Regions from separate parts of the Lactobacillus sp. ESL0263 genome, predicted to be linked through region 3. Evidence: riboswitches for the same ligand, from Rfam matches in the RefSeq annotation. Region 3 holds a riboswitch; each other region holds the start of a gene.

Region 1 (4,182 bases), on a different contig from region 3:
TAAGACGCCATAAGCAAACTTACTTGGTAAATGAAAATTCTGTTCGAGTGAGCGGGCTAATTCTTCAGCAGTTGTTTTGATCGATACGCAACAGATTGTTAGTGTGTAGACATAAATACGGCTAGATAGACTGAGTGCATTTTCGAGGTTAGGCTGCGGGGCAAACCAGTAAAGAGTCGCAAAAATGGTGAATGCCGCAATTAATGGCGTAAGCAGGGTAAATAATAGACTTTTAAATTTGATTTTTTGCGTAAGTAAATAGACAACGGCAAAAACAATTACCAATAAGTTAGTTGTTAAACTAGTTTTAAGCGATAACTCAATTGAAATGATCAGTGCTAAAAGAAATTTGAAACTAGGATTCATCTTTTACCTCACTTATTACTGTATGTTAAATAATGATTACTAAAAACTAAATGGTAGTCACACCAGTCGGCAAGATTAGTTAATTCATGACTGATAATAAGCAACGTTTGGTGACGCTGTTTCTGACTCTCATGCAATAAGTTCATGACTTTTTGTGCCGATTCATGATCTAAGCCACTCAATGGCTCATCAATCAGTAACACTTTTTGGCCGGAAATTAACATTAATAAAATCTGCAACTTCTTTTGTTGACCGCCTGAAAGAGAATAGACAACTTGATCTTTGGTTTGACTTAAGTCTAGATAATCCAACATTTCGGCTATTTTTTCTTCTGTAAAGTAGCTATCTTTTGCTTGCTTCAGACTGAGCTTGATTTCGTCTTCAACCGAAACGGCAATAAATTGGTCGGTTGCGGTTTGAAAAATTTGCCCAACCTCTAGTAAGTATTTTCTTGTCGTCTGGTTACGGATCTCACGCTTGTCGTAGGTAACACTTCCTCTGTATGGAAGCATTTTAGTCAGAACATTAAATAATGAAGTCTTGCCAACACCGTTGGCACCGGTAATTAGTGTTGTTTTGCCAGCAATGATGTTTAGATGGTCTTGCTTTAACAGAATACGATTTTGTTCAACTTGAGCATTAGTTAAAACAAAACATGGTGTTTCATTTTCAGGAAGGGCAAAAGTATAAGTGTGTTTCTGTTGACTATCATGTAATAACTCATTTTTACTTGCTTCATCTAGCAGCGTGACATTATCACGTTTAAATTGAAACAAGTAGTCACAAATGTTTTCATAGCCGGTCAAAACATGGTCAGTTAAAATAATCGTTTTTCCTTTATCCCTTAAATGCGCCAATTTAGTAATTAAAAATTGACGTGCTTCAGGATCGCAGCTAGCAAACGGCTCATCAAGTAAAAACAAATCAACATCCATTGCGACTAAGACAGCTAGTGCAACTCGTTGTTGCTCACCACCCGATAGTGTCGTGATTTTCTGATCCAGTAACTGTTCAATTTGCGTAAATTTTGTTGCATCGTTGAGCCGCTCTAGATATTGATCACGACTTAGTTGTAAATTTTCGAGAGCGAAAATTATTTCTTCTCGTGGTGTTGCCATAGTGAACTGCTCACCGGCATTTTGAAACATCATCGCGGAACGTAATCCATCTAGTTCAACTGTTCCGCTAACTTTACCAGCATATTTAGGATAAAGTCCGGCTAAAATTTTTAATAAAGTGGACTTACCACAGCCAGTAGGCCCAATAAGTAGTGAAAATTTGCCGGTTGGAATTTCGAGTGTAATGTTATTAAGTATTTTCTGTTGCTCGTCATATGAAAATGAGAGCTGGTTTGTTCTGATCAATTTTTCTTACCAAGATAAATAAAAAGCCATTGAACAATGATGTTCAACGGCGCAAAATAATTAGTTTCCCTTCGCTGGCATTGTCCAAAGCAGGTTCAATGGGTATGTTCTCAGCCTAACGGCACCCCTTTAGTATATTCATGATTATTATACAAAAAGAACCTAGTACTTGTCTAGATTGCATCAAGAAGTAAAAAAGGCATACGGGTTTTTGTTAAAAATGATATTTCAAGTCCGACTTAGGGCTAAAAATTACGATATAATAAAATTATGAAAAAAAGATACTAATAGGCGGGTGATAACTATGGCAACGGTAAAACAGGAACAGTATTTAACAAGTGTAATTGATGCAACTACTTCTGATTCCAATGAAATAAGATTGAGTCCAGGCAGTAATGACTTTGACTTGTTTACAATTAACCTTGAAAATCATAACGGCGGTGTTCATCGTTATCAAACAACAGGACTAACGATTCTTTATGAAGCTGTTGGGACTACAAAAACCAAAATTAACGGTCAGGCGTTCACGATTTCTGCTGGTAATATTATTCTTTTGCAAAAAAAGAGTGAATATGAGGTGGAAAGGCAGGGCAAAAAAGATTTGCTAGTTAAAATAGAACTTAGTCAAAGGCTGTCCGAACAATTTACTCTAAAAAAGAAACAGCATTTTAGTGAGCAAGAAAAAGCTGTAATTGATCACATCAGTAAGCTAATGACAACAAACAGACTATTAAATCTAAACTATTCAGCAATGTCGCGCTCTGCACAAATAATGAAAAAAATTATCGATGAATATCTTAATCAGGATCTTTTTGTTGAAAACATGGTGCTTGCCGAGCTTAGTATCTTATTTGTAGCAGCACTTAGAAACAAGGACTTTGAAAAGGCGCCGACTGCTGCACCTAAATTTGCACAAACAGCCTTGGAACAATACATTGATGAGAACTTTGCCGATGTTACTTTGAATGAAGCGGCCAAGCATTTTGGCTTGAATCCGAATTATTTTTCGACCTTGGTTAAGCAGAAGACTGGTAAAAGTTTTGTCGAACACGTTGACGAGAGACGAATGCAAGAAGCGCGCAATTTACTTGCCCGTCCCGACATTTCAGTCAAGGAAATTATTACTAGGGTAGGCTACAATGGAAAATCATTCTTTTATAAAAAGTTTGGTGAGTACTATCATGAAACGCCTGTTCAAATGCGGGCTGAACTGTTTAGACAGGCCAATATTAATCTGAAATAAAATGAGCAAAAAATGCACCCCTATTAAGGGATGCATTTTTTAATAACTAAAATTACATTTTTTCTAACCGCTCAATTCGGTCCTTTGTAGGTGGATGACTATCAAATAAATGTGTAGTACCCCTTTTATGAAGTGGGTTTTCGATGTACATTCCCGCGCTACTTGGATCTGCTTGTTTCATTGGATCGGAACCATCAATTTTTTCCAAAGCAGATATTAATCCTTGCGGATTACGTGTTAATTCGACTGAGGAAGCATCTGCTAAGTATTCGCGATTACGCGATAATGCCATTTGCGCAAGACTAGCACAAAGTGGTCCCAAAATAAGAACAAAGACAATCGCAACAATTTTAAAAACCATTACAATAGCGTTGTTACTATCATTGTCACTATCACGATCATCATCAATCCACCAGATATAGCGGCTGGCAATACCAGATAAATATGAAATAACACCTACTAAAACAGCGGCAATGGTTGAAACTAAAATATCATAGTTTCTAATGTGAGAGATTTCGTGTCCTAAAACGCCTTCGAGTTCTTCACGATTCATCATGTCGAGGAGTCCTTGTGTAACTGCCACCGCTGAATGCTCAGGGTCCCGCCCTGTTGCAAAGGCATTTGGACTAGCATCATTAATGATGAAAACACGCGGCATCGGAACTTTACCAACAAGAGCCATGTCTTGAACAACATGCCATAACTCGGGATTGTCGGCTTCATGAACTTCTTGGGCATGATTCAAGCTCATTACTAAGTTAGCTGGATTGGGCAAAACTATTAGTAAATAGATTGCACAAGCAACAAGGGCAATAATCAGCCCCAAGATTGGATTGTCCGCAAAAAGATAGCCGAATCCAACGCCAGCAAGAGCTAAAATGAGCGTAAACACCACCATGATGCCAGCTGTTTTTCGTTTATTACGAGCAATTTGTTGAAATAACATGAGATTAGTATCTAAAATTTAACCTTAGGAACTTCTTTTTCAGCTTCGGCTGTCTGCAAGTAATCAACCTTTTTGAAGCCGTGGATTCCAGCAACAATATTTGAAGGGAAGGTTAATAGCTTTTGGTCATATAGAGCAGCAGATGAGTTGTAAAGCTGTCTTGAATAAGCAATTTTGTTTTCAGTGTTAGTTAATTCTTCTTGCAATTTAGCAAAGTTTTGGTTTGCTTTTAAGTCAGGATAGTTTTCTGATAAAGCAAAAAT
Region 2 (4,182 bases), on a different contig from region 3:
CTGGGAAATATTTTCATCATCTTGACCTACGTGAATTCCTTCGGCATGGACACTTTTAGCAAGTTGAACATCATCATCGATGATAAATGGGACATTATATTTTTGACAAAGATGGTGTAATTCTTGTGCCATAGTTAGTCGTGCTGATTTGTCTGAAATTGAATTTACGCCTTTTTCGCGAAATTGATATGCAGTAATTCCAGCTTCTAGAGCTTGCTCGAGAAGACCTGGCAATGTTTGATTTTGTTGTAAATCTTGAGTACCACAAATAAAATATGCCTGTAGAAATTTGGAATCAAATTTTTTCATTTTTACCTCACTCATTTTGCCCAGTGGTTAAGAGGGCCATGACCATGACCAACTTGAATAGTCTGCTCAATTGTTTTAGTAACATATTTTTTAGCAAGTTGCACAGCTTCAAGTAGCGAGTGACCAAGCGCTAGCTGTGCAGTGATAGCGGCAGCGAGAGTATCCCCAGTGCCATGTGTACGTTTGGTATAAGTACGTTCACCGCTGAGCCAACAATCACTATTATCTTCAAGCAGAAGATAGTCGCGAACTATTTTGCTATTGGAATGGCCACCTTTAATTAAAACATTTTTAACCCCTAAATCACGTAAAATTTTTGCCAGCTTAGGATAGTCTTCCTCATTTTTAGCATGAATTCCGGTTAGAACTTCTGCTTCTGGTAAATTGGGAGTAATTAAATTAGCTAGTGGCAGAAGCTCACTCTTAACGGTTTCAACCGCATCTTCACTTAGAAGGGGTGCCCCACCTTTAGCCACCATTACAGGATCGACCGTAATAGGTCCAAAATCATATTTTTGTAGGTTAAGTGCTACTTGATGAACATGTGCAGCATCACCGAGCATACCAGTTTTACAAGCTCTAATTTTAAAATCAGAAGCTAAAGAGCTGAATTGTGCATCAATCATATCTAGTGGCATTAAAAATGAGTCTTGTACACCAAGTGTGTTTTGAGCAGTCACTGCCACAACTACAGCAGTACCAAATACATTTTGCATTTGAAATGTTTTAAGATCGGCCATGATTCCAGCACCACCACCTGAATCGGTACCTGCAATAGTTAAAACTTGTGGGAAAGAATTAATTTCTTCTGTCATTAAGAAGCCTCCTAATCAAACTTAGCGACATTTTCAATTTGAGAAATGCTTATTTTAGCTAGATAATCCATGAGATACATACTGAAGGTACCAGGACCAACCTCAGGATGTTCTTGTGCTAATAATTCACCTGTTGCTGAAAAAACAAGAGTTGCTGTTTGAGCAGCTTCAAATGAATCGGGACAAATTGCTGCAAAAGCGGCAACGATACTGGACAGCATATCACCCGATCCTACATGTGCCTGAAATAGTGGCGTGCCATTATAGATGTGAGCTGTTTTTTGCCCATCACTAATGGTGTCTGTCGCACCACTTGCAATAACTACACAGTGAAATTTTTTAGCAGTTTCTTGGGCGATTTGATCAACGTTTTCATCTCCGGTACCTGCATCAATTCCTTTGGCGTTCCAATCAAAGCCGCCCAAAGCTGCAATTTCACCAACATTTCCGCGAATAATACTGACAGGGAAATTAGCTAATAGATTATTAGCTGTATCTAGGCGATATTTGACGGCCCCTACGGCAACTGGGTCTAATACGATAGGTTTTTGGTAACGAACAGCTAGCTGCATTAATCTGCTTATTTGTTCAATCTGCAATTTAGTCAAGGTTCCTAAATTAATAGCCAGACTTGAGGCCATTTGGACCATCTCATCAGCTTCAGCGATTTCTTTACTCATAATTGGTGATGCACCAAGCGCATTTAATCCATTAGCCACATCCTGAACGGTGACAAAATTTGCAGCGTTAAGTACAACAGGGTTGGTTTCACGTAATTTAGTTAAAAGGTCAAGTTTCATTTATGTCTCCTAAAAATGCTTGCCTCGTTTTAAAGCTATGAAAAAAGCTTTGACACGATTTTAGGAGTGTCAAAGCAATTAAAAAGCCTATTTGACACGTTCCTACGCAAGAATTAGCTTACAGGTTCAAAGGGTTCAAAATATAAATTTTATCTCAGCCAAAGGCACCCCTCGTGTTATCGCTTCCAATTATACCTGCTTTTAAAAACCAAGACAATAAGTATTTATCTGAATTTGCTGATAAAAAAATACTAAGGTAAACTAAGAGAAATTTAAACACTATATTATTATTTATTAGGGAGAACAAAGATGGTTGAGTTTACGGATCAACTGCATCAATTAGTTAGTGACTTGTGGATTAAAAGTGAAAAACAGCCATTCATCATCGAATTGCAAAGTGGGGAATTACCACTTGCTAAATTTCGCTTTTATTTGCTCCAGGATCGATACTATTTATCTGAGTTTGCCAAAATTCATCAATTAATTGCAGAGCAAACTACAGATTTAAATATTAAAAACTTTGTGCTGGCAAGCGCAGAGGATCTTCAAGAATCCGAAGTAGAGGTGCGCAAGCAGTTTTTCAAAGAACTTAACATTACAGATGATGAAGTTGATACTACAATAGTTGCGCCAACAGCATATGCGTACGTTAATCATCTCTACCTAACATTACAAAGAGATGGCTTAGCTGGAGCTTTGTGTGCAATTGCACCATGTTATTGGCTTTATCAAGAAATTGGTCATAAAATGGCCAAAGTAGGATCCCCAGTGAAGTATTATCAAGAATGGATTGATACATACGACGGTGACTGGTATGCAGTTAATGTAAAAAAACTATTAGCATTGATTAACCAGCTCGCAACCAATGTCCCCAAAAAAGAACTTGCTAAAATGAAGGATGCATTTTTAAGAAGCAGCTATTATGAACTAAAATTTTGGCAAATGGCATATAATCAGGAAGAATGGAAGTAATTGATACTTATCAGTTGTATGATTTTTTAATAAGCAAAAATAGCTCCGAAAATAATTCGGAGCTATTTGTTTTCATTATATTTATGCGCTAACTCGTTCATCGTGCCAAGATAAAATCATTTTGACAATGGCATTAGCAACATTGAGATTTTTTAAGAGCGGACCATGTGAATAGGTTCCGATGAAATTGCGGTAGCGTAGTCCCTCAACGTGATCTTGAGGATTATTGCCGTAACCTTCAATCATTTCACCCAAGGGATGTAACTTATCTGAATCGTCAAAATAAGTCTGACCGGAGTGATTTTCAAAGGCTCTAACTTCGCCCCATTCACTCATATAGCGGGTATCGCCAATCATTCGCTTATCTGCTTTAAAAACGGTATGAAACGGTAAAATGTCTAGGCCCTTAATTGTGACACCAGAGTTAGTTTTGTAATAGGTGCCAACAAGCTGATAGCCACCACAAACACCTAGCATCGGTTTACCGTCATTGATGTATTTAGTTAAAGTTTCCTTGTGTCTTGGCAAGTCCTTAGCAATGACAGTTTGCTCAAAGTCCTGACCACCACCAAAAAAGACGAAGTCGTAGTCAAAGGCATTAAATTCATCACCTAAAGAGACGTTATCAATTTGAGTTGAATAGCCCTGCTTTTTTAACAAGTAGCGAATGATTTTGACATCCCCAGAATCACCGTAGGTATTCATCAAATCTTCGTATAAATATGCAATTTTAATTGTTTTGTTTGCCATAAAAACCACTCCAACTATTACTATCTCGTTAAAGTATATCTTAAAGGAGCAGGAGGGGCAAAAGATAATTACTTCGTATCTTCTTGTGCTGCGAAATGATTAATTGGACCATATTTTGAGCCGACTTCAATTGGGTGGGCGATTGCTTCATAAGTAAATTCCTTGGCAATCTTGACACTATCAAGAATAGAATTGCCTTTAGCTAATTCGGCGGCAATAACGGCGGATAGAGTATCTCCTGTACCGTTAATTCTTTCAGTATTGATGAAAGGCTTGGTGAATTCGTAGAACTTACCATCTTCAGCTAGTAACACGTCAGTTACCTTAGACTGACTAGTATCGTCATGGCGGCCCTTCATTAAGACATTCTTAGCACCCATTGCTTGCAGTTTCTTAGCACCTTGACGTACTTCATCTGGCGTAGCTAATTCAAGTCCGGTTAACTTTTTCTGTTCATAAAAATTAGGCGTAATGATGTCAGCTAGTGGCATCAGGTTGTCTAAGAAGGCCTGATAAGCATCATCATCTAAGAGGGT
Region 3 (4,182 bases):
ATTAGGTTGAAGTTTACCATTATTCATATTTTCTACCAAATACTATTTTATTCTTCCTGAACACAAAAAACCGATAATTTCACTTTATCAAGTTTCTCTAGCTTTAATTACTTTTTAAGCCTGTTGAGTGAAAATAAATTTTAAAAATGAGTACAAGGTCCTTATTTTTCCCTTAAGTATTGGTAATTCAAGGAAAAGTAAAGTAAAATGTTTATTGATAAAAAAGGAGTAGCTCTATGTCTAAACTTGAAAAACCTGTTGTGATTGGAATTACTGGTGGTTCTGGTAGTGGAAAAACAACAATTGCCCATAAAATTGTTGATCAAATGCAAGAAAATGAACATGTCTTGATTATGACGCAAGATTCCTACTACAAAGACAACACAGGCATCCCAATGGATATCAGACAGAACATTAATTATGATCATCCCGATGCCTTTGACGTTCCACTTCTAGAAGAGCAAATCGGTTGCTTATTAAAACATCAACCAATTGAGATGCCTGTTTATGATTTTAAGGAACATACAAGAAGCAAGAAAACAATTCATACGGAGCCGGTAGACATTATCATTTTGGAAGGCATTCTTGTACTGGCTAGCAAGGAAATCCGCGACTTAATGGATATTAAAGTATATGTTGATACTGACGACGACATTCGTTTTATTAGGCGTTTAGAGCGCGATATTAAGGAACGGGGGCGTTCAATTGATTCAGTAATTGAACAATACCTTGATACTGTTAAGCCGATGTACCACCAATTTATTGAACCAACGAAACGCTATGCGGATATTATCATCCCTGAAGGTGGCGAAAACGACGTTGCAATTGATATGTTGACTACGAAGGTCCATTCAGTCTTAAGTCAAAACACTAAATAAAAGACCAAGTTCATTCGAACTTGGTCTTTTATTTAGTCAATTGCTAGACGTTCAATTACTTCGGCATATTTTGGATATTGCGTTAGTAAGTCTTTTTTCTTAAGCATTTCAAAGTCATGATAATCAAAACCCGGTGAAACAACACAACTTACTAAGCAAAAACTGTCAGGTTTAGTTACTTCAGAAGCAAAAATCGTTTCTTTAGGTACTTTAAATTGCATCACTTCACCCTTGGTAACATCCTTACCTAGTCTAACAGCTTGATACTCTCCTTCTGGTGAAATACAGTGGATGGTGATTGGTTCCCCATCATGGTAATACCACAGTTCATCGTGATTTAAACGGTGAAAATGAGAACAACTGGTATCATCTAGTAAGAAATAAATTGAAGTGTAGTAATAGCGATCGCCTTTACTATCTTCAGCGTAAAACTGCTCATCACTAGTATAAATTTGACGAAACCAGCCACCCTCTTGGTGGGGTTCCAGCTTTAAATTCTTGATATAATCTTCGCGATTCATTTTTTCTCTTTTCTTCAAATACTATTTATTACAGGCAAAAAACTAAACTAAGTAAATCTTTTGCATCTGCTCCTTAAAATCAGCTGGCAAGTCGAGGCCTTCCACAAAGTATCGGTCAAAGTCACCATAGTTCTTTTTAACTGTTTCAAAGTAACGCTCCAAGTACTGACGTTCAACTGTTAAGGCAATCGCAACATCTTTGATATTTTTAGGATCCATTTTGTCTTTTAAGTAATCCAAAATTTCTTGGTTTGCTTTTTTACGAGCCTCAATTGTTTTCAAGTAATCTTCAAAAATTTGGTCTTCGCTAACATCCAAACTCTTCAAGATTAATGCTGCTGCAACACCAGTCCTGTCTTTTCCAGCAAAACAATGGAATGCAACTGGTACAGGATCGTTAATTAAATCCATTAAAAAGTGGTGATAACCTTCACGTGCAGAATTTGATAAGGCTAACTCTTCATATGTTTTAAGCATGTCAGATTCCACATGACTGTTAGCCGAAACAATTTCATCTACACTTGCCTGATTTGTACCTGAATCTTTTAAAACATCTAAAATCACATAATCTAGATCTGGCCAAACATAGTCTGGATATTCTTTTCGTTCATCATCACCACGTAAATCAACAAGTCTCTTAAGTTGATAATGATTTTGAACCAAATCTTTTTGCTCGTCAGTTAAATCAAATAACTGACCGCAACGAAAAAGCATCCCCTCTTTAACCTTTTTACCTTCGGCACCAACATAGCCACCCAATGAACGCCAATTTGTGATATTCTCTGACATAATTCTCCTTATAGTATCTTTGCACTCTACTTACTCATATAAACATTAATTATAATTTCTCTTCACAATTTAGTCCATGGCTTTTGTAGCATTAAAAAAAACGCTAATTATCATTAGCGTTTACCTTATTTAGTCAATCTTAGGCTTTAGTGCTCTATCAAATAAGTTGGTAATTAGTTTAACCAATACCCCATCAAAAAGCAGCGCTGATAGCATCATTGTCACAAACATAATAATTTGCAGTTTAACACTGAATTTACTCCAGCCATATAAAAAGTACGTTGGTATAAAACTACCTAGCCCTGCAAAAAAGGCACCCGTTAAAACACTTTGCCAAGAAAACTTTTGATATCTTTCTTTTTTAGGGAAAAAGCCAATTTCATTAGTAGCGCCTTGAATTAGTCCAGAAAGGACCGTTGTAGCGCCCCATTGACCACCAATCACCATTTCCACAATTGCAGCCAAAGTTTCACCAACAACACCAGAGCCTGCTGTAGGTACAAAGTACATTGCAAGTGGTCCTGCAAGTAACCAGAGACCAGAAAAGACTGCATCAGTCACTGGTGCGTAGCCTGTTGGCAATAACATCATTTTTACCAGGTTAAACGCCCAGTTAAACCCATAGGTGTAAATTACCCCTAAAATAATTCCAATTAATGCAAGTAGAATGATCGATTTAACATTCCACTTTGAAGATCTTGTAAACATAAAAAATACTCCTAACAAACTTCAACAGTCATTAGGAGTACATGAAAAATCTATTTCAACACTTCCCTAGCGCAGGTATTATCCCGTTCAGGTTCAGAGGGTATTTCTCAGCTAAATTAGCACCCCTAGTGACTTTCTTTTCTATTATAACATAGCCAAGTATGTTTGACTTAAGAGATTAGTAATCAACCTTGAATTTAAAATTGACTAAAACTAGTTAATTTCTCTTTGGTTAAATCACGGATAATAGCAACAGTTAAATCAACTGATGCCTTGAAGTCCTGATATGCACTAAAGCAGTATGGTGAGTGCTCATAACGTACAGGAATTCCAATAACAATTGTTGGTGCACCATTTTCGTAGTAAATTGCTGCACCATCTTGTCCACCACCAGTACGAACTGAACGAGTGTAAGGAATATTGTTTTTATCAGCTATATCACAGGCATATTGTTGGAATTTAGGATTAGGCAAAAACGATGTATCCATATCACGAAGCATTGGTCCACGCTTTAATCCAGTTTGAGATAACCATTCTGGAGTAAAGGTGTCATCAGCGGGACATGATTCAAGAACGATTGCCAAGTCAGGCTTAACAGCCTTAGCAGTAACATATGCTCCTCTTAAACCAACCTCTTCTTGACTAGATAGGGCAGCAACTACGTTAAAGTCAACTTTCTCACCATTTAAATTATCAAGTACGTCAGCCATTGCAGCAGCACCAAAACGATCGTCAAAATCTTTACCAAAGAAAAGACCAGTTTTTTCATTGTATTCGCATTTTACATCGACAAAGATTGGGCAGCCAGTATCAATTTGATAATCATTAATCGTTTCTTCACGTGAACTTGAACCAACGTCAATCGACATGTCTGCAACATCTGGAACATTATTACGTTCTTCTTCAGTCATAAAGTGAGGTGGCTTAGTTGCAACAACACCAGGGACATATTCACCAGCACGATTTAAAATTTTAACCCGTAAAGCTGGAATATTATATTTTACCCAACCACCAAGTGGAACAAACTTAATCATTCCGTTTGGTCGAACAGCCTGAGTAATAAAGCCAACGGAATCTGAGTGTGCATCAAGCTGAATAACTGGACGATCTGGTTGATTCTCCTTTTTTGAAGCATATACGTTCAACATTCCATCCACTTTAACATCGGCAATGTCTTTAACAGTTTCAGTAAATAATTTTACAAACTCTTCTTCAAAGCCAGAAGTTGAATTGGCATCTGAAAAAGCCTTAAGCATTTTGATTTCTTGATCTTTTTTCATACTTTT

What was found. A riboswitch is a leader RNA that binds a small molecule or an ion and turns the genes downstream of it on or off. The one in region 3 is predicted to bind thiamine pyrophosphate.
Region 1: another riboswitch for thiamine pyrophosphate. It lies ahead of F5ESL0263_RS00595 (ATP-binding cassette domain-containing protein); the one in region 3 lies ahead of F5ESL0263_RS02040 (ECF transporter S component).
Region 2: another riboswitch for thiamine pyrophosphate. It lies ahead of thiM (hydroxyethylthiazole kinase); the one in region 3 lies ahead of F5ESL0263_RS02040 (ECF transporter S component).

What each region holds. Positions count from the first base shown of each region.
Region 1 is NZ_REHL01000002.1:28,871-33,052, forward strand. It holds gene F5ESL0263_RS00590 (energy-coupling factor transporter transmembrane protein EcfT) at 1-366, opposite strand, end outside; gene F5ESL0263_RS00595 (ATP-binding cassette domain-containing protein) at 375-1,730, opposite strand; TPP riboswitch at 1,778-1,869, opposite strand; gene F5ESL0263_RS00600 (AraC family transcriptional regulator) at 2,035-2,973, shown strand; gene htpX (zinc metalloprotease HtpX) at 3,026-3,919, opposite strand; gene F5ESL0263_RS00610 (LemA family protein) at 3,931-4,182, opposite strand, start outside.
Region 2 is NZ_REHL01000006.1:374,001-378,182, reverse strand. It holds gene thiE (thiamine phosphate synthase) at 1-309, opposite strand, end outside; gene thiD (bifunctional hydroxymethylpyrimidine kinase/phosphomethylpyrimidine kinase) at 321-1,124, opposite strand; gene thiM (hydroxyethylthiazole kinase) at 1,136-1,924, opposite strand; TPP riboswitch at 2,007-2,106, opposite strand; gene tenA (thiaminase II) at 2,234-2,896, shown strand; gene F5ESL0263_RS08075 (type 1 glutamine amidotransferase) at 2,978-3,646, opposite strand; gene thiD (bifunctional hydroxymethylpyrimidine kinase/phosphomethylpyrimidine kinase) at 3,715-4,182, opposite strand, start outside.
Region 3 is NZ_REHL01000004.1:15,188-19,369, reverse strand. It holds gene udk (uridine kinase) at 237-878, shown strand; gene F5ESL0263_RS02050 (cupin domain-containing protein) at 911-1,399, opposite strand; gene F5ESL0263_RS02045 (tyrosine-protein phosphatase) at 1,442-2,188, opposite strand; gene F5ESL0263_RS02040 (ECF transporter S component) at 2,318-2,896, opposite strand; TPP riboswitch at 2,943-3,033, opposite strand; gene F5ESL0263_RS02035 (M42 family metallopeptidase) at 3,094-4,176, opposite strand.